3 regions of the Aminobacter sp. Y103A genome follow, and region 1 is predicted to be linked to each of the others. Evidence: riboswitches for the same ligand, from Rfam matches in the RefSeq annotation. Region 1 holds a riboswitch; each other region holds the start of a gene.
What was found. Region 1 has a riboswitch for thiamine pyrophosphate ahead of thiB (thiamine ABC transporter substrate binding subunit). Riboswitches for the same ligand answer to the same signal wherever they lie in the genome.
Positions count from the first base shown of each region.

Region 2: another riboswitch for thiamine pyrophosphate. It lies ahead of thiC (phosphomethylpyrimidine synthase ThiC); the one in region 1 lies ahead of thiB (thiamine ABC transporter substrate binding subunit).
Region 3: another riboswitch for thiamine pyrophosphate. It lies ahead of thiC (phosphomethylpyrimidine synthase ThiC); the one in region 1 lies ahead of thiB (thiamine ABC transporter substrate binding subunit).

Region 1 covers NZ_AP017986.1:5,140,434-5,146,821, reverse strand. The annotation lists gene thiP (thiamine/thiamine pyrophosphate ABC transporter permease) at 1-1,393, opposite strand, end outside; gene thiB (thiamine ABC transporter substrate binding subunit) at 1,641-2,645, opposite strand; TPP riboswitch at 2,690-2,813, opposite strand; gene Amn_RS25255 (thiamine diphosphokinase) at 2,918-3,562, shown strand; gene Amn_RS25250 (ABC-F family ATP-binding cassette domain-containing protein) at 3,566-5,380, shown strand; gene Amn_RS25245 (homocysteine S-methyltransferase family protein) at 5,388-6,326, opposite strand.
Region 2 covers NZ_AP017986.1:4,849,426-4,855,813, forward strand. The annotation lists gene lpdA (dihydrolipoyl dehydrogenase) at 1-69, opposite strand, end outside; gene Amn_RS23745 (dihydrolipoamide acetyltransferase family protein) at 74-1,378, opposite strand; gene Amn_RS23750 (alpha-ketoacid dehydrogenase subunit beta) at 1,381-2,394, opposite strand; gene Amn_RS23755 (3-methyl-2-oxobutanoate dehydrogenase (2-methylpropanoyl-transferring) subunit alpha) at 2,398-3,633, opposite strand; TPP riboswitch at 3,822-3,938, shown strand; gene thiC (phosphomethylpyrimidine synthase ThiC) at 4,048-5,874, shown strand; gene thiO (glycine oxidase ThiO) at 5,871-6,388, shown strand, end outside.
Region 3 covers NZ_AP017986.1:1,042,028-1,048,415, forward strand. The annotation lists gene Amn_RS05050 (thiazole synthase) at 1-542, opposite strand, end outside; gene thiS (sulfur carrier protein ThiS) at 544-741, opposite strand; gene thiO (glycine oxidase ThiO) at 710-1,711, opposite strand; gene thiC (phosphomethylpyrimidine synthase ThiC) at 1,708-3,543, opposite strand; TPP riboswitch at 3,647-3,763, opposite strand; gene queE (7-carboxy-7-deazaguanine synthase QueE) at 4,045-4,782, opposite strand; gene queD (6-carboxytetrahydropterin synthase QueD) at 4,779-5,135, opposite strand; gene queC (7-cyano-7-deazaguanine synthase QueC) at 5,135-5,833, opposite strand; gene Amn_RS32570 (hypothetical protein) at 6,247-6,388, opposite strand, start outside.

The DNA.
Region 1 (6,388 bases):
GGCGCTTGAGCACCGGCCAGTCGATCAACCGCAGCCTGTTCCAGCCTGAGATGCCGAGCTGGGCGCACAGCCTTTCGTGACGTTCGCTGGCCGCGTCATAGGCAGGGCGGACGGCGCGGACGGCAAATGGCATGGCCATAACGGCGTTGACGGTGACGACCATGAATGGCGCCAGCGAAAACACCTCGACCGACTGCCGCACCAGCACGAACCAGCCGGCACCGATGACGATCGGCGGCACCACCAATACGAAGCCGGCGCCGGTGTCGGTGAAGCGTTCGAGCAATGTCTTTTCGCCGCCTGTCCTGCTGCCGGCCAGTGCCCGGCGCGCCATGACGAGGGACAGCGCAAGCATGGTTGCGAGTGTTGCCGACAGCGTCGCAAGCACGATGCTGGTACGTGTCGCACGCTGCACCGCCGCTTCGCCGGCGAGGCGGCCGAGATTGGCCTCAAGCCCGGAGACGATTGTCGCCAGCATCGGCCCACCGACGAAGACGAGCGCCACAACGATGATGGCGGTGTTGAGCGCCTTCTCGCCGGTCTTTGCCTTGATGTAGTTGCGCTGGACCACCGGCAGGTTGGCGTCGCCGGTCGTGTTGGCACCGAGCCGCATCAGCGCCAGAACCACAACTGCCGTGAGCGCGATCTGCAGCAGGGTCAGGGCGACTGCGCGCGCGGGGTCGAAGTCGAAGCGCAACGCCTGATAGATCGCAACCTCAAGCGTTGTTGCGGCCGGGCCGCCGCCGAGCGTCAGCACGATGGTGAAGGAGGTGATGCACAGCATGAAAACGAGGCCCGCAATGCCGGGCAAGGCTGCTCGGATTGCCGGCCATTCGATCATGCGGAAGCTCGACCGTGCGCCCATGCCGAGCTGGCTCGCCAGCCGCCACTGGTCCGCCGGCACCGTCTGCAGCGCCTCCAGAATCAGCCGCGTCGCCAGTGGCAGGTTGAAGAAGACATGGGCAACGAGAATGCCGGACAGCCCATAGATGCCGGGCCAGGTGCCGCCGGTCAGCGCCGCCAACGGTTCAGCGAAATAGCCGGCGCGGCCGTAGAGCGACAGGATGCCAAGGGCTGCGACGATCGCCGGCAAGGCGAGGGGAACGGCAAACAGGCGCAGGATCAGCGCGCGGCCGGGAAAGGCGGGATGCCGTGCGAGCGCTCGGGCAACGAAGATCGCCGGCACAACCGACAGCAAGGTCGACAGCAGCGCCTGCCACAGGGTGAAACGGGCAATGCGGAAGAGATAGGAATCGAAGGCGTCGGCAGCACCTTGTGGATTGCGTGCGGCCTCGATGCCAAGACCGGCAAATGCGCCGCCGATCAGGATGCCGATGGCCGCCAGCGCGATGATGCCGGCGGCGATGCGGGGGTCTGTACGGCTCACCGACATGCAGGGCCGCGATTGGCTAGGCGCAGGTGCGGCAGCCGCGATGGGTCGCGCTCTGTCCCACCCTCCTCTGGCCTGCCGGCCATCTCCCCCGCAAGGGGGGAGATCAGCGGCTTGGATGCCCACGCACCACCGGCAACCTCTGGGGTTGGCGAGAGCCATTCCACTACCAATCTCCCCCCTTGCGGGGGAGATGGCCGGCAGGCCAGAAGGGGATGTTCAAGCGCAACCATGGCAGGTCGACAGAGCCTTACTTGCTCATCACGCCGAGCCACTCGTCGACCCAGGCCTTGCGGTTGGCAGCCACCTCGTCGGCGCTGAAGATCAGCGTCTTGGTCGGCTTCACCAGCTTGTCGAAGGCAGGGTTGAGCGGCTTGTCGGTCTTGCCGGCGGGCAGCATCCAGTTGGTTTCGGGTACGGCGTCCTGGAAGCCTGGGCTGGTCATGAAGGCCATGAACTTTTCGGCCAGCGGGTTCTTGGCGCCGGTCGTGGTGATGCCGGCGACTTCGATCTGCAGGTAGTGGCCTTCCTCGAATGACGCCGCCTGGTAACGCTCGGTGTTTTCGGCGACCATGTGGTAGGCTGGCGAGGTGGTGTAGGACAGCACCATCGGCGCCTCGCCCTTGGTGAACAGGCCATAGGCCTCGCTCCAGCCCGGGGTGACGGTCAGCACGCGGCCCTTAAGCTTGGCCCAGGCTTCCGGCGCCTTGTCGCCATAGACCGACTTGACCCAGAGCAGCAGGCCGAGGCCCGGCGTCGAGGTGCGCGGATCCTGGATCGCGATCTTTTCTTCCGGATTGCCCTCGACAAGTTCCTTCAGGCTTTTCGGCGGGTTCTTCAGCGTCTCGGTGTCATAGACGACGGCGAAGTAGCCGTAGTCGTAAGGAACGAAGGTGTCGTCCTTCCAGTCACCCGGAACCTTGACGTCGGCGCCGGCGGCACCATTCGGCGCAAACAGGCCGGTGGCCTTGGCTTCGGCTGTCAGGTTGGTGTCGAGGCCAAGCACGATGTCGGCCTTGGTCGATGCACCTTCGAGCTTGACGCGGTTGAGCAGTGCTACGCCATCGGCGACCGAGACGAAGTCGACAGTGCAGGCGCAGTCGGCTTCGAAGGCCTTCTTGACCTGCGGGCCGGGGCCCCACTCGGAGGTGAAGCTTTCATAGGTGTAGACGGTAAGCTTGCCTTCGGCAGCGGCAGGGAAAGCAACCGTGGCCAGCGCCAGGGCGGAAGTCATGGACAGGATCAACGAGCGCATCGGCGCCTCCTTCATTGGTGTTGAAAGGGAATTTGAAGCGCCGGGCGTCCGAAGCATCTAATCCCTCCGCCGGTACAAACCGGATCAGGTTCAGCGGGTTGGCCGGGACGGTTCCCTATGCCTCTCAGCCGGCACGCAATTGCGCGACCGGCACCCCGTTAGAGCGGTTCAACAAATAGGCTCGCGCATCAGGCCACGCAAGCGGTAGTTTGCCGGCCACCGACCACGCCGCGGCCTTCCGTTTCGGCTGCCGGGCTGGTAATGCGCATGCCATGACCCGGTTCACCATACTTCTCGGCGGCGAGCTTTTCCGCACCCCGCGCCTCGACCGCCAGGTGGCGGGCAGCAGGGTGATTGCGGCAGATGCCGGTATCCGCCATGCCGCCACGCTCGGGCTGATGCCGGAACTGTGGCTCGGCGACTTCGATTCCGTGCCGGTAGATCTCGACCCGCGTTTTGCCGACCTGCCGCGGGCGACCTTTCCGGCCGAAAAGGACAGGACCGACGGTGAACTGGCCATCGATGCCGCGCTTCGGCTCGGCGCGACCTCGCTGGTGCTTGTCGGCGCCTTCGGCGGCGCCCGCGCCGACCACGCCTTCCTTCATTTCGCCCTGGCGCTCAGGCTTGCCGAAGCCGGCATCGAGGTGCTGCTGAGCAGCGGGCGCCAGGAGGCTTTGCCGCTCCTGCCCGGCAGCGCTGGCTTCGACTATGAAGACGGCATGCTGTTTTCGGTGCTCGCCTTCTCCGAGCTGACCGGGCTGTCCGAACAGGGCGCCAAGTGGCCGCTCGACAATGTCGACGTGCCGTTCGGTTCGTCGCTGACCCTTTCCAATGAAGTGCGGGGTCCGTTGCGGATTTCGCTCGGCAGCGGCCGTGCCCTGCTCCTCGCTCATCCCTTTCCTGCCTCGGATTTCTGAAACATGGCGCCTCCGCTTCTCAATCTCGACGGCATCCGTCTGACCTTTGGCGGCACGCCGCTGCTCGATGGCGCCGCACTGACGGCCGCTGCCGGCGACAAGATCGCGCTTGTCGGCCGCAACGGCTCGGGCAAGTCGACGTTGCTCAAGATCGCGGCGGGCATGATCGAGCCGCAGGACGGCGTGGTGTTCCGCCAGCCGACGGCAACCATCCGCTACTTGCCGCAGATGCCCGACATGGAAGGCTTCGCCTCTGTCCGCGCCTATGTCGAAGCCGGGCTCGGACCTGCTGACGATCCGCATCGCGCCACCTATCTGCTCGACCATCTCGGCCTGACCGGCGAGGAGTCTCCGGCCGACCTGTCGGGCGGCGAGGCGCGCCGCGCAGCACTTGCCCGCGTCATGGCGCCCGAGCCCGACATCCTGCTGCTCGACGAGCCGACCAACCATCTCGACCTCTCGGTCATCGAATGGCTGGAAGAGGAACTGATCCGCACCTCCTCGGCACTGATCCTGATCTCGCACGACCGCCGTTTCCTCGAGCGCGTCAGCCGCAACACCGTCTGGCTCGATCGCGGCCAGACGCGCAGGCTCGACCGCGGCTTTGCCCATTTCGAGGAATGGCGGGACCAGATCCTGGAGGAAGAGGAGCGCGAGCAGCACAAGTTAGGCCGTCAGATCGTGCGCGAGGAGCATTGGCTGCGCTATGGCGTGACGGCGCGGCGCAAGCGCAACATGCGCCGTCTCGGCGAACTGCAGACGATGCGCCAGACGTTCCGCAGCCATCGCGGCGCCGAGGGCGTGGCAACCATGGTTGCGAGCGAGGCGGCAGAATCCGGCAAGCTTATCATCGAGGCCAAGAACATCGACAAGAGCTTTGGCGAGCTTTCAGTCGTCAAGGGTTTCTCGACCCGCATCCAGCGCGGTGATCGCGTCGGTCTCGTCGGTCCCAATGGCGCCGGCAAGACGACCTTGCTCAAGATGCTGACTGGCGAGATGGAGCCCGATGCCGGCAGCGTGCGGCTTGGCGTCAATCTGGAGATCGCCACCCTCGACCAGAAGCGCGAGGCGGTCGATCCGAACGAGACGCTGTCGAGCTACCTGACCGATGGCCGTGGCGAAAACCTCGTCATCAATGGCGAGCAGCGCCACGTCGTCTCCTACATGAAGGACTTCCTGTTCAAGCCCGAGCAGGCGCGGACGCCGGTGCGCGAACTCTCCGGCGGCGAACGTGCCCGGCTGATCCTGGCGCGCGTGCTGGCGCGTCCGGCAAACCTTCTGGTGCTCGACGAACCGACCAACGATCTCGATATGGAGACGCTGGAACTGCTTCAGGAACTGGTCGCCGGTTTCGCCGGCACCGTCATCCTGGTCAGTCACGACCGCGATTTCCTTGACCGCACCGTCACCAGCATCATTGCGCCCGACGGCGAGGGCCGCTGGATCGAGTATGCCGGCGGCTACGCCGACATGCTGGCCCAGCGCGGAGGCACCAAGCTCGACGACCGCAAGTCGCGCAAGGCAGCCAATGGCCAGGCCTCAGCCGGCCGCGGCGAAGCCGAAGTGCCCAAGGCCGCGTCCAAGAAGCTGTCGTTCAAGCAGAAGTTCGCGCTCGATAGCCTGCCCAAGAAGATGGAGGCAGTGACCGCCTCGATCTCGCGGCTGGAAAACCAGATCGCCGATCCAGCCTTCTACGAGCGCGATCCGCACGGTTTCCAGAAGACCATCGCCGCACTCGACAAGGAACGCACGACGCTCACCGCGCTTGAGGAGGAGTGGCTGGAACTCGAGATGTTGCGCGAGGAACTGGAAGGCTAGCCACAGCCTAGAGACAGGCTTCGCAGATCGCCGCGATATGGCGATGGTCGGTGCCGCAGCAGCCGCCAAGAACCTTGATGTGGCCGAAGCCGTCCCGCATTGCGCGATAACGGCGGGCGAGATCGTCAGGATCGCCGGGGTCGAGCTCTGTTGCGGCATCGAGTTCGGCGTGGCTTTTTGTCGATGCGTTTGCCCGCACGCCGCCAATGCGCTGGACCCAGCTGCCGGCTTCCGCCAGCACGCTCTGGAAATGGCTGGGATGGGCGCAGTTGATCATGAAGTAGGCGGGCGCGCCGTCGGTCTCGTCATCGACGATCTCGATCGCTTCCGCCAGGCTTTCGCCCGATGGCAATCGCCCGTCAGTCTCTACCGTAAAGGAAATCACCGATGGCAGGCCCGCTTCCATGGCGGCACAGGCGATGCCGACCGCTTCCTCGGGGTAGTTCATGGTCACGGCGCTGATCATGTCGGCTCCGGCGTCGCGGAATGCGACGACCTGGTCGCGATGATAGTCCGAGGCCTCGACCGGCGTCATCTTCATCTCGGGACGGTAGCCGTCGCCACGTGGGCCGACCACACCGTTGACCGGCACCGTCATGCCGCGGGCAACGTAAGGCGCCCGCAGCGCTTTCGCCTGTGCGACGGCGCGACGATTAATGTCCGAAAGTGCCGTGCGGGAGTAGCCCAGCTTCTCGCCCCAGTCGGGATTGGCCCGCCATGTCGGCGTGTCCAGCACGAAGCTCACCCCGTGTTGCTCGGCGATATCGAGAAAGCGCCTGAAATAGCCGTCGAGCCTGTCGCGGCCGGCCGCATCGAGCAACAGGGGAAACGCCGCGAAACACGGCAGGTCCATCCCGTCCAGGAAGACCAACGTTGTCTCGAGGCCGCCGTCGGTGAGTGCGACGGAAGCGCCGAGATGCGGAAGATCTGTCGTCGCAGCGCACATGATATACCGAAGGCGTTCGGCTTTCCGTCGGCTGGGTCATATCCGTCAGCCTGGACGCGGCC
Region 2 (6,388 bases), 290 kb from region 1:
GCGGATGGCGCAGATATAGCCGCCGGGTCCGGCACCGATGATCAGAAGCTTGCAGGAGATTTCCTTCACAGCCTCAGCCCTCCACGAAGATCATTGCCGGCGCTTCGAGCAGCGCCTTGATGCGCTGGACGAAGACCGCTGCGTCCCAGCCGTCGATGACGCGATGGTCGAAGCTGGAGGACAGGTTCATCATCTTGCGCGGCACGAACTGGGTGCCGTCCCACATCGGCCGGATCATGATCTTGTTGACGCCGACGACCGCCACTTCCGGGTAGTTGATAACGGGCGTGGTGGCGACGCCGCCCATCGCACCGAGCGAGGTGATGGTGATGGTCGAGCCGGTCAGCTCCTCGCGCGTTGCCGTGCCAGCCTTGGCGGCCTCGGCAAGACGGTTGACCTCGGCGGCACAATCCCAGAGGTCGCGCGCCTCGGCGTGCTTGACCACAGGCACCATCAGCCCGCCCGGCGTCTGGGCGGCCATGCCGATATGCACGCCGGCATGGCGATGGATGATGCCGGCGTCGTCGTCATAAACGGCGTTGAGCTGCGGCTGCTCGCCGACGGCCTTGACCAGCGCCCGCATCAGGAACGGCAGGATGGTCAGCTTGGCGCGCTCGGGCTTCTTCGAAGCGTTGAGCTTGGCGCGCAGCTCCTCGAGTGCCGTGACGTCGACCTCCTCGACATAGGTGATGTGCGGGATGCGCGACTTGGCCAGCGCCATCTTCTCGGCGATGCGCCGGCGCAGGCCGATGACCTTGACCTCCTCGACGCCGGTCTTTTCCTGGAGGCCCGCGACGACGACGGCAGCACCACGGGCGGCGAACGCATCGAGATCCTCGTGGGTGACGCGCCCGGCGGGACCGGTACCCGGCACCTGGCGCAGGTCGATGCCTGCCTCCCTGGCGCGTAGCCTGACGGCAGGAGAGGCGAGCGGACGCTCGCCTTCGGGACGCGGCAGGCCGACCGTTGTCGCACGTGGCACAGGCTTGAGCGCTGCCGTGGTAGCGGTAGGCTTCGGGGTGGCTGGCGTTTTTTCTTCTTCTTTCTTAGCCGGCTCAGCAGAGGCTTTGGCAGCTTCTGGCGCCTTGGCCTCCGGCTTGGATTCGGCGGCCGGCTCTGCGGTCGACGGCGCATCGCCGGCGACCTTTATCCTGACAATCGGCGAGCCGACCGGAACCGTGTCGCCGATCTCGGCGCCGAGCCAGACAATTTCGCCGTCGACCGGCGACGGGATCTCGACCGTCGCCTTATCGGTCATGACGGCGGCAAGCACCGCGTCCTCACGCACGAGGTCGCCGATCTTGACGTGCCATTCGACAAGCTCAGCCTCGGCCACGCCTTCGCCAACATCGGGAAGCTTGATGACATGTTCGCCCATGCTCAGGCCTCCATCGTTTCGATCAAAGCTTCGCCGACACGCTTGGGGCCGGGGAAGTAGTCCCATTCCTGGGCATGCGGATAGGGCGTGTCCCAACCGGTAACGCGGGCGACGGGTGCTTCGAGATGGTAGAAGCAGTTTTCCTGTACCAGCGACACGAGCTCGGCGCCGAAGCCGGAGGTTAGCGTCGCCTCATGCACCACCACGCAGCGGCGGGTTTTCTTGACCGAGGCGACGATGGTCTCGAGATCGAGCGGCAAAAGCGTCCGGAGGTCGATGACCTCGGCATCGATACCTGTCTCCTCGGCCGCCGCCTGGGCGACATAGACCATGGTGCCATAAGCGAGAACGGTGACGGCGGAACCCGGCCGGCGGATCTCTGCCTTGCCGAGCGGGGTGGTGTAGTGTCCATCAGGCACCTCGCCCAACTCATGCTTCGACCATGCCGTGACGGGACGGTCGTGATGGCCATCGAAGGGGCCGTTGTACAATCGTTTCGGCTCCAGAAAGATCACCGGATCCGGGTCTTCGATCGAGGCGATCAGCAGGCCCTTGGCGTCGAGCGGATTGGACGGCACGACCACCTTGAGGCCGGAAACATGGGTGAACAGCGCTTCAGGGCTCTGGCTGTGGGTCTGGCCGCCGAAGATGCCGCCGCCAGTGGGCATGCGGATGACGATCGGACAGGTGAACTCGCCATTGGAGCGGTATCGCAACCGTGCCGCTTCCGAAACGATCTGGTCATATGCTGGATAGACGTAGTCGGCGAACTGGATTTCGATACATGGCTTGAGGCCATAGGCAGCCATGCCGACGGCGGCGCCGACGATGCCAAGTTCGCTGATCGGCGCGTCGAAACAGCGCTCCCGACCGTATTTCTGCTGAAGACCCTGGGTGCAGCGGAAGACGCCACCGAAATAGCCGACGTCCTCGCCGAAAACGACGACGTTGTCATCGCGGCCCATGGCGACATCCATGGCGCTGCGGATGGCCTCGATCATTGTCATGCGCGGCATCGGCTACACTCCCGCCTTCTGGCGCTGGCGACGGAGATGCGGCGGCATCTCGGCATAGACGCCCTCGAACATGTCACGCGTCGACGGCTTGCCGCCGGCATGCAGCGTGCCGTGGCTCTCGGCTTCCTTCTGCGCCGTGATCACCGCCTCGAGGATTTCCGCCTCGGTCTGCTTGTGGCGCTCGTCCGACCATAGGCCACGCTTGATCAGGTGGTTCTTCAGCCGGATCACCGGGTCACCCAGCGGCCAGGCATCGGACTCTGTCTTGGGCCGGTAAGCGGATGGATCATCTGACGTGGAATGTGCGCCGACACGGTAGGTGACATATTCGACCAGCGTCGGCCCGAGATTGAGCCTGGCCCGCTCCGTCGCCCATTTCGCCACCGCATGGACAGCGAGATAGTCGTTGCCGTCGACACGCAAGGCCGCGATGCCAAACCCAAGCCCACGCGCCGCAAACGTGCCGGAGCCGCCGCGGGCGATGCCCTGGAAGGTCGAGATCGCCCACTGGTTGTTGACGATGTTGAGGACGACGGGCGCCTTGTAGGTCGAGGCGAAGACAAGTGCGGCGTGGAAGTCGCTCTCGGCGGTGGCGCCGTCACCGACCCAGCCGACAGCGATCTTGGTGTCCCCCTTGATGGCGGATGCCATCGCCCAGCCAACCGCCTGGATATACTGGGTGGTCAGGTTGCCGGAAATCGAGAAGAAACCGTGATCCTTGGCCGAATACATGATCGGCAGCTGGCGGCCCTTCAGCGGATCCATCTCGTTGGAATAGATCTGGTTCATCATGTCGACCATCGGATAGCCGCCGGCGATCAGCAGGCCGGCCTGGCGATAGGTCGGGAAGTTCATGTCGCCCTGAACGAGCGCCTTGCGGAAGGCGCAGCTAACCGCCTCCTCGCCCATATGCTGCATGTAGAAAGAGGTCTTGCCCTGGCGCTGCGCCATCTGCATGCGCGCGTCGAAGGAGCGCAGCGTCATCATGTGGCGCAGCCCTTCGATCTGCTCCTCGTCGGTCAGCGTACCGGCCCATGGACCTACGGCATCGCCTTCGCGATTGAGCACGCGGATGATCGAATAAGCCAGGTCGCGGATCGTCCTGGGATCGACGTCGACCGGCGGCCTGTCGACCGAACCCGCCTTGGGGATCGGCACATTGGAGAAGTCGGGGGTGCCGCCCGGGCGCACTTCCGGCTCGGGCACATGGAACTTCAGCGGCGCGGGATTGTCCGTCACGGATGCTCCTCCTGTCGCGTGCGCAGGCCAATTGGTCCTCCCTGCGCGGCAGACAATTTATGTCAGTAACGCTGACCTATTATCCGATCGTCTTCGAAACCGCAATGGGTCTCGATGCTCCCGACTTTGGCATTCTCTCGGCCTCGGCGAAAGGCCGTTGACACGACGCCGGTTCCGCCTCCATGCTTAGGGTTCACCAGGGGGGTCCCGACAAGGGGCTGAGATTCTGCTGGCTCGCGCAGCGCAGTGACCCGTTGAACCTGATCCAGTTCATACTGGCGTAGGGACGGTGCGAGGCGCAGCAGGCCGGATATCCGGCTCAGGCATTCGGGCTCATTCTTGCCCGAAGTCCCCAGGCAAAACCTCTCCTCCTTCTCATCGCATGGACTGGGTCTCCAACCAGGAGGCTCACTCATGAATGCCCACACCCCATCAGTCACCGTTGGCGAACTTCCCGCGTCGCGGAAGGTCTACAAGCCAGGCAAGCTACATCCCGACATCCGTGTGCCGATGCGCGAGATCTCGCTTCATCCGAGCGCCGGCGAGCCGCCGGTCACCGTCTATGATTCGTCAGGCCCCTACACCGACACGTCGGTGACAACAGACATCGAGCGCGGCCTGCCGCGGCTGCGCGAAGACTGGATCATCGCCCGCGGCGACGTCGAGCGTTATGCAGGCCGCGCGGTCAAGGCTGAGGACAATGGCTTCGTCTCCGGCGAAAGGCTGACGCCGGAATTCCCGGTTCGCAACGCCCCGCTGCGTGCCACCGGCGGCCGCGCCGTCACCCAGCTTGCTTATGCCCGCGCCGGCATCGTCACGCCCGAAATGGAATTCGTCGCCATCCGCGAGAACCTCGGCCGCGAGCAGATCCGGGCCAAGCTTCAACGCGACGGCGAGAGCTTCGGCGCCGTCATTCCCGATTTCGTCACCCCGGAATTCGTCCGCGACGAGGTCGCTCGCGGCCGCGCCATCATCCCCTCCAACATCAACCACCCCGAGAGCGAGCCGATGATCATCGGCCGCAATTTCCTGGTCAAGATCAACGCCAATATCGGCAATTCCGCCGTCACCTCGTCGATGGCCGAGGAGGTCGAGAAGATGGTGTGGGCGACGCGCTGGGGCGGCGACACGGTGATGGACTTGTCGACCGGTCGCAACATCCACAACATCCGTGACTGGATCATCCGCAACGCGCCGGTGCCGATCGGCACGGTGCCGCTCTACCAGGCGCTGGAGAAGGTCGGAGGCATCGCCGAGGACCTGACCTGGGAGGTGTTCCGCGACACGCTCATCGAGCAGGCCGAGCAGGGCGTCGACTATTTCACCATCCATGCCGGCGTGCGGCTCGCCTACATCCACCTGACAGTTGACCGCGTCACCGGCATCGTCTCGCGCGGCGGCTCGATCATGGCCAAATGGTGCCTGCATCACCACAAGGAGAGCTTCCTCTACGAGCATTTCGAGGAGATCTGCGACATCTGCCGAACCTATGACGTCGCCTTTTCGCTCGGCGACGGCCTGCGCCCAGGTTCGATTGCAGACGCCAACGATGCCGCCCAGTTCGCCGAACTGGAGACGCTGGGCGAACTTACCAAGATCGCCTGGGCCAAGGACTGCCAGGTGATGATCGAGGGCCCCGGCCACGTGCCGATGCACAAGATCAAGGAAAACATGGACAAGCAGCTCGAGGTCTGCGGCGAAGCGCCCTTCTACACGCTTGGGCCTTTGACCACCGACATCGCGCCCGGCTACGACCACATCACCTCTGGCATCGGCGCTGCAATGATCGGCTGGTTCGGCACGGCCATGCTCTGCTACGTCACGCCCAAGGAGCATCTTGGCCTGCCCGACCGCGACGACGTCAAGGTGGGCGTTATCACCTACAAGATCGCAGCACACGCCGCCGACCTCGCCAAAGGTCATCCGGCCGCCAAGGTCAGGGACGACGCGCTGTCGCGGGCACGCTTCGAGTTCCGCTGGGAGGACCAGTTCAACCTGTCGCTCGACCCGGAGACGGCGCGTTCCTACCACGACCAGACCTTGCCCAAGGAAGCACACAAGGTGGCGCATTTCTGCTCCATGTGCGGCCCGAAATTCTGCTCGATGCGGATCTCCCACGACATCCGCGCCGAGGCGCAGAAGGAAGGGCTGGCAGCGATGGCGGCGAAGTACCGCGACGGCGGCGACCTCTACATGCCGGTGGAAAGCGCCGAACCCGCGGAGACGGCAGGCCAGCCATGAAGGTGCTGATCCGTGGCGCGGGCGTCGCCGGGTTGACGCTCGCGCATGAGCTGGCCACGCGCGGCGCAAGCGTGACCGTGGTCGACATCAGAAGGCAGATCGCCGGCAATGCCTCATGGCAGGCCGGCGGCATGCTGGCGCCCTGGTGCGAACGCGAGAGTGCCGAAGAGACGGTGCTTTCGCTCGGACGCGGTGCCGCCGACTGGTGGTCCGCCGCCCTGCCCGGGCATGTCATGCGCAACGGTACGCTGGTCGTGGCTCCGGCCCGGGACGCGGGTGAACTCGACCGCTTCGGCCGCCGCACCTCTGGATACCGCGCCATCGACGCCGAGGCGATCGCAGCGCTTGAACCCGACCTCGAAGGCAGCTTCACCCGCGCGCTGTTTTTCGCAGAGGAAGCGCATCTCGACCCGCGCCGGGCGCTGCTTGAGCTGCAGCAAAAGCTTGTCGAGATGGGCGTGCGTTTCGAGTTCGGCTACGGCGCGGTGCACAGTCGGTCGGCCGATGTCGAGGC
Region 3 (6,388 bases), 1.5 Mb from region 1:
ATCAGCGGGACGTCAGGGAAATGTCCGCGCATCGAGCGCAGTGCCGTCATGTTGACCGGTCCGAGGGCGGAACCGATCGGCGCGCACCACGGCATCAAGACCCTGCAGCCCGCCTCCAGCAGCCGTTCGGCCACGACAAGGTCGTCGGTGGTATAGGGGAATACCGAAAAGCCATCTTCGCACAGGATGCGGGCGCCTTCGACCAGGCCGAACACGTCTGGCTGCAGCGTGTCGTGGTTGCCGATCACCTCGAGCTTGATCCAGCTCGTCCCGAACACTTCGCGCGCCATCCTCGCGGTCGTGACCGCTTCCTTGACCGAATGGCAGCCGGCAGTATTGGGCAGGATTTTCGTGCCGAGTGAGCGGATCAGCGACCAGAATCTTTCGCCGGCCCTGCCGCCTGCCATCTCCCGCCGCAAGGAGACGGTCACCACCGACGTCCCCGACGCCTTCACCGCGTCGGCGAGGATGGCCGGCGACGGATACTGAGCCGTGCCGAGAAGCAGGCGGGAGGGAAGTGGCGTCCCGAAAAGCTCCAGCATGCTAGCCTCCCTGCATGGGCGAGAGGATTTCGATCCGGTCGCCGTCGCTCAACTGGAATTCTGCCCGCCGGGCTTTGTGCACGACGTCGCTGTTGACGGCCGTCGCCAGCCAATCGCCCTCATAGTCGAGCGCCGCAAGCAGCGCCGCCAGGGTTGTTGCCGGGGTCTCAAGCGGTTCGCCGTTGACGATCAGTTTCATGTGCAGAGTCCATAGCTTCGTGCTGCCTGAAGACAATTTCGGCCGCCCGGCGCGCCATGGCAGGCGCCAGCAGAAAGCCATGACGATAGAGGCCGTTGATCGCGACGGTGTCTCCGCCCGTTTCGACGCGCGGCAGGTTGTCTGGAAAGGCCGGACGAACGCCGACGCCGGTTTCGAGGACCTCAGCCTCGCCAAAGGCCGGATGGAGGGCATAGGCGGCGCCCAGAAGCTCCATCATCGAACGCGCCGTGACCGGTCCCCCGGATTGGCTTTCGATCATCGTCGCCCCAACCATGAAATGGTGGTCGGCACGCGGCACCACATAGAGCGGAAAGCGCGGATGAAGCAGACGGACCGGGCGCGACAGCGAGACATCAGGCGTACGCAGGATCAGCATTTCGCCGCGAACGCCGCGCAACCCATCGTCTTCTGCCGCCATCCCCGTGCAGTCGATCCGGCGATCGAATCCGGAAATGTGCCGGGCATCGGCACCGAAGCGGAATTCGACGCCCATCGCCGCCAGCCTGTTATGCAGTGCAGCCATCGCCCGGCGCGGGTCGAGATGGGCTTCGTCGGGGAAGAACAGCGCACGGCGGAAACGACCGGAGAGGTCCGGCTCGAGCTGTGCGATTTCGTTTTCATCGAAAGGCCTGTACCCCGACGTGCGACTGGCAAACCGGTCGAGCTCGCCCGCATCGCGCGGCGCGGCCACGACCAGTGTTCCGGCCCGCGTCACCTGCCCGGGCGTTGCCGTATCCCACCAGTCGGCGGCGTCGCGTCCGAGATCGAGCACCGGCTGCTCGGCGCTTTCACGCTCGCACCATGGCGCCAACATGCCGCCCGCGAACCACGACGCATTGCCGCCGAGGCTAAGTCTCGTCTCGGCAACCGTCACCGCCGCGCCGCGGATGGCGAGTTCGAAGGCCGCGGTGAGGCCGGCGACGCCGGCCCCTTTGATCAACACCTTCATGACAGCTCATGCGCCTCCGGCATGAGTGGTGCGCCGCTCTCTTCCGCTGGCACGTAGAGATCGCCGCCCTCGCGGTATTTCGCCGCCATCGCCGCCATGCCCTCTTTCTGTGCCTCGGCGCGGATGTCGTGGGATATTCGCATGGAGCAGAATTTCGGCCCGCACATCGAGCAGAAATGCGCCAGCTTGTGCGCCTCCTTGGGCAAGGTCTGGTCGTGGAAGGACCGCGCGGTTTCAGGGTCGAGCGACAGGTTGAACTGGTCCTCCCAGCGGAACTCGAAGCGCGCGCGGGAAAGGGCGTCATCCCTGACTTTCGCCGCCGGATGGCCCTTCGCGAGATCGGCGGCATGCGCAGCGATCTTATAGGTGATCACGCCGGTCTTGACGTCATTACGGTCGGGAAGCCCGAGATGTTCCTTCGGCGTGACGTAGCAGAGCATAGCCGTGCCGAACCAGCCGATCATTGCCGCGCCTATGCCTGAGGTGATGTGGTCGTAGCCCGGCGCGATGTCGGTGGTGAGCGGTCCAAGCGTATAGAACGGCGCCTCGCCGCAGACGGCGAGCTGCTTGTCCATGTTCTGCTTGATCTTGTGCATCGGCACATGCCCGGGCCCCTCGATCATCACCTGGCAGTCCTTGGCCCAGGCGATCTGTGTCAGCTCTCCGAGCGTTTCCAACTCAGCGAACTGCGCCGCGTCGTTGGCGTCGGCGATCGAGCCCGGACGAAGCCCGTCGCCGAGCGAGAACGACACGTCGTAAGCGCGACAGATGTCGCAGATCTCGGCGAAGTGCTCGTAGAGGAAGCTCTCCCGGTGATGGTGCAGGCACCATTTGGCCATGATCGAGCCGCCGCGCGAGACGATACCAGTGACCCGATCGACGGTCATCGGGATGTAGTGCAGCCGCGCGCCGGCGTGGATGGTGAAATAGTCGACGCCCTGTTCGGCCTGTTCGATCAGCGTGTCGCGATAGACCTCCCAGGTCAGGTCCTCGGCGATGCCGCCGACCTTTTCCAGCGCCTGGTAAAGCGGCACCGTCCCGATCGGCACCGGCGCATTGCGCACGATCCATTCGCGGATGTTGTGAATGTTGCGGCCCGTCGACAGGTCCATCACCGTATCGGCGCCCCAGCGGATCGCCCACACCATCTTCTCGACCTCTTCGGCCATCGACGAGGTGACGGCGGAGTTGCCGATATTGGCGTTGATCTTGACCAGGAAATTGCGGCCGATGATCATCGGCTCGCTCTCGGGATGATTGATGTTGGCGGGAATGATCGCCCGCCCGCGCGCCACTTCGTCACGCACGAATTCCGGGGTGACGAAGTCGGGGATCGCCGCGCCGAAGGCCTCGCCGTCGCGCTCAAGCTTGCCGCGCAGCATCTCGCGGCCCAGATTCTCGCGGATCGCGACGAACTCCATTTCGGGCGTGACGATGCCGGCGCGCGCATAGGCAAGCTGGGTCACCGCCTTGCCCGCTTTGGCCCTGAGCGGCTGGTTGCGAATGGGAAATTCCGGCGTCAGGCGCTCACCCACCGCGAATCCATTGTCTTCCGGCCGGACATGGCGGCCGTCATAGGCTTCGACATCGCCGCGCGCGGTAATCCATTCATGGCGAAGCCGGGCGAGGCCCTTTTCAATGCTGGTTTCGACTGTCGGGTCGGTATAGGGGCCTGATGGATCGTAGACGATGACGGGCGGCTCGCCGGCCGTTGGATGAACGGAGATTTCGCGCATCGGCACCCTGATCTGCGGGTGGAGGACGCCGGATTTGTGGATTTTCCGCGAGGCGGGCAGTGGTCCCGTCGACACGGCGGGGGTGAGGGCATTCATCGTGAGGCTCCTTTGCTCATGCATTGGAGACCCAGTTCTGTGCCGGAAGGATGAAAAGACGCTTCTGCCGACCTGCCGAAACAGGACCTCGGGCGTAAACTCCCGCAAAGCGCTTGCACCGTCCCTACGCCAGTATGAACTGGATCAGGTTCAACGGGTCACTGCGCCGCGAAAGCCAGCAGTATCTCAGCCCCTTGCCGGGACTCCCCTGGTGAATGCATCGAATTGAACGGCCCTTCGCTATTTTGTCAAGCGCATTCGTCCCGCAGCGGTGATCGGCGACCAAACAAACCCAGCGGAAAAGCATGGTAGTATCGAGAGCAAGTCACGCTCCAGAGGAGCGGTGAAGCGCCCCCAATAAGGCGAGCCCTCATGCGGATTTCGGTGCCTTTTCCAGCACGGTGTTTTCGGGGCTTTCCGGAACGACGCTGCTGCCGCCCAGTTGGGTGAGATTGCTATAGAGGTCTGTCTTGCTCATCGTCGGCAATCCTTCCCCTTCGGCTAGACGCCCCGTTTGTTTCCCCAGAGCAGAACATGAAGCTGCGGCAGTACACGCGCCTCGAACCACATGTCACGGGTCACTTTTTCAACCAGCCATTCCATGCGCCTCATCACACCGGCCATGTCGATGAACGCGTCTTCGTTGCCGGGACGCGGCGGCGTGTGATTGCCGGGCTGCAGATAGACGGGTAATTGCGGGTAGCGCGCCGCGGCGTCTTTGGCATAGGCATAGTCATCTTCGTCGAAGACGACGAGCTTGAGCGCCGTCTGCGGCTTATCCTGCGCCGCCTCTAAGCAGGCGTCGAACGCGGCCCAATCTGTCGTCATTTCACTTGAGGGCGGCTTGGGGCTGAGTACCAGCACGTCGAGATCCGCGAACCATTGCTTAGACACCGAACCTTGGGTTTCCAATGCAAAACGGTAGCCCTCACCATGCCCGCGGTCGATCAACTGGCCAAGCGGCTGGATGGCCGGATTGCCGCCCGACAGCGATACCATCACGGGCTGACCGCCGGAAAGTGCAATGACCTTTTGCCAAACCGCGTCGGAAGACATCATCTCCCAATCATGGCGGAAGCGACGGTCCACCGCATGCAGGCTGTCGCACCAGGAACAGCGATAATCGCACCCGCCGGTTCTTACGAACACCGTCGGCAAGCCGATCAGCACGCCTTCGCCCTGAATGGTCGGCCCAAAAATCTCGCTCACCCGGATTCCGGGATGCAACGCGCAAGTCATGGTCGGTATTCCGCCCAGGTTTTCGGCGTCTCGCTCACCCGCACGGCGGAGGTTTCGGGTAGCCGCACCTTGCACCAGTCGTAGAAGTGCCTGGCCAGACATTCCGCTGTGGCATGGTCATGCCCCAGCACGTCGTTAAGATGCCGATGGTCGAACGTCCCATCGATGTAGTGCTTGAACGCCGCCAGATCTTGGTAGTCGCGCACAAAGCCGTGTTCGTCCAGTTCGCCACCTGAAAGCTCCACTACGACGATGTAGTTGTGGCCGTGCAGACGTGCGCACTGATGATCTGGTGGCAAGGAGGTGAGCTGATGCGAGGCCGAGAAGTGGAACTCTTTGGTAATGCGGAACATCACGCGCTCCTTGTCTGGATAGCGTGGAGCCAGAAGTCTGCGTCCTCATAATCTGTCGGGTCGGTGATGCCGGCCAGATCGAATGCTTCGCGCCGTTCGACGCATGTCCCGCAGCGACCGCAATGAAGTGCACCGCCCTTGTAGCAGGACCACGTCGCCTCGAACGGTGTGGCGTACTTTGCCCCCTCGCTGACGATGTCGGCCTTCGACATATTCACATACGGAGCGTACAGGCGGATATCGGCGTAGCCTGCGAGGGCATGGTTCTGCATCGTCTGAAAGGCGTCGATAAAAGCGGGCCGGCAATCGGGATAGATGAAATGATCTCCGCCGTGGACGGCAGTGGCCACCGCATCGGCCTTCTGCGCGGCGGCAACCCCGAAGGCGATGGCCAGCATGATGGCGTTCCTATTCGGCACCACCGTGATCCTCATGGAGTCTTCGGCATAGTGCCCGTCGGGCACGTCCACATTATCAGTCAGCGCCGAGCCGCTCAGGTTCCGGCCAACATCGCGGATATCGACGATCTGGTGCGGAACAGCCAGCCGCTTGGCGCAGATAGCGGCAAAGCCGAGTTCCTTTTTGTGCCTCTGGCCGTAATCGAACGAAAGCAGGCCAATGAGTTTCTGCTCGGTCGCCACCTTGTGAGCGAGCGAAACAGAGTCCAATCCGCCGGAGCAGATGACGAGGGCATTCATGGTTTGAATCCTTGTTTTGACCGGGTAAGGCTGCGACCGGAGATTTCTCTGCGTTCCCACTACTCCACGGAGCCGGTTTTGTGAATGGGGTGGACGCGATTGAGCGCACGTACCTTGTTGTCAGCGTCCCCAAGATGACTTGCACGCGACTTGTCGCGTATCTTCGACCGCTGGGGTGCTGACGCCGGCACTGCGTATATAGGCGTATAGATGATGCAGAAATCACTGCCGTGGCGCAGCAGCATTCCCGACACACCTTCGGCTTGTCCGGTTTGCCCCAGAACTTGACGTCCCGAGTTTCGGCGCTAACGCAAGGGTCGACCGGCAGTCCCAGGGAAAGGCTTCTGCCGCGTGCTTTGCCGTTTTCTGGTCTGCGCATAGATCGCCTCGAGCCGCCCGCGCTTCGTCATTGGTCAGAGCCGGGAATTCCTTTCCGAGGGCGCGGCTCGATAGGGGCCACCATTCTGGTTAAGGAAACGGAAGAGCAGATCGATCAGCCGCTTGGGCGTGTCGATAAAGGCATTCACCAGTTGCCGGAATTGATCGTAGCGCTGC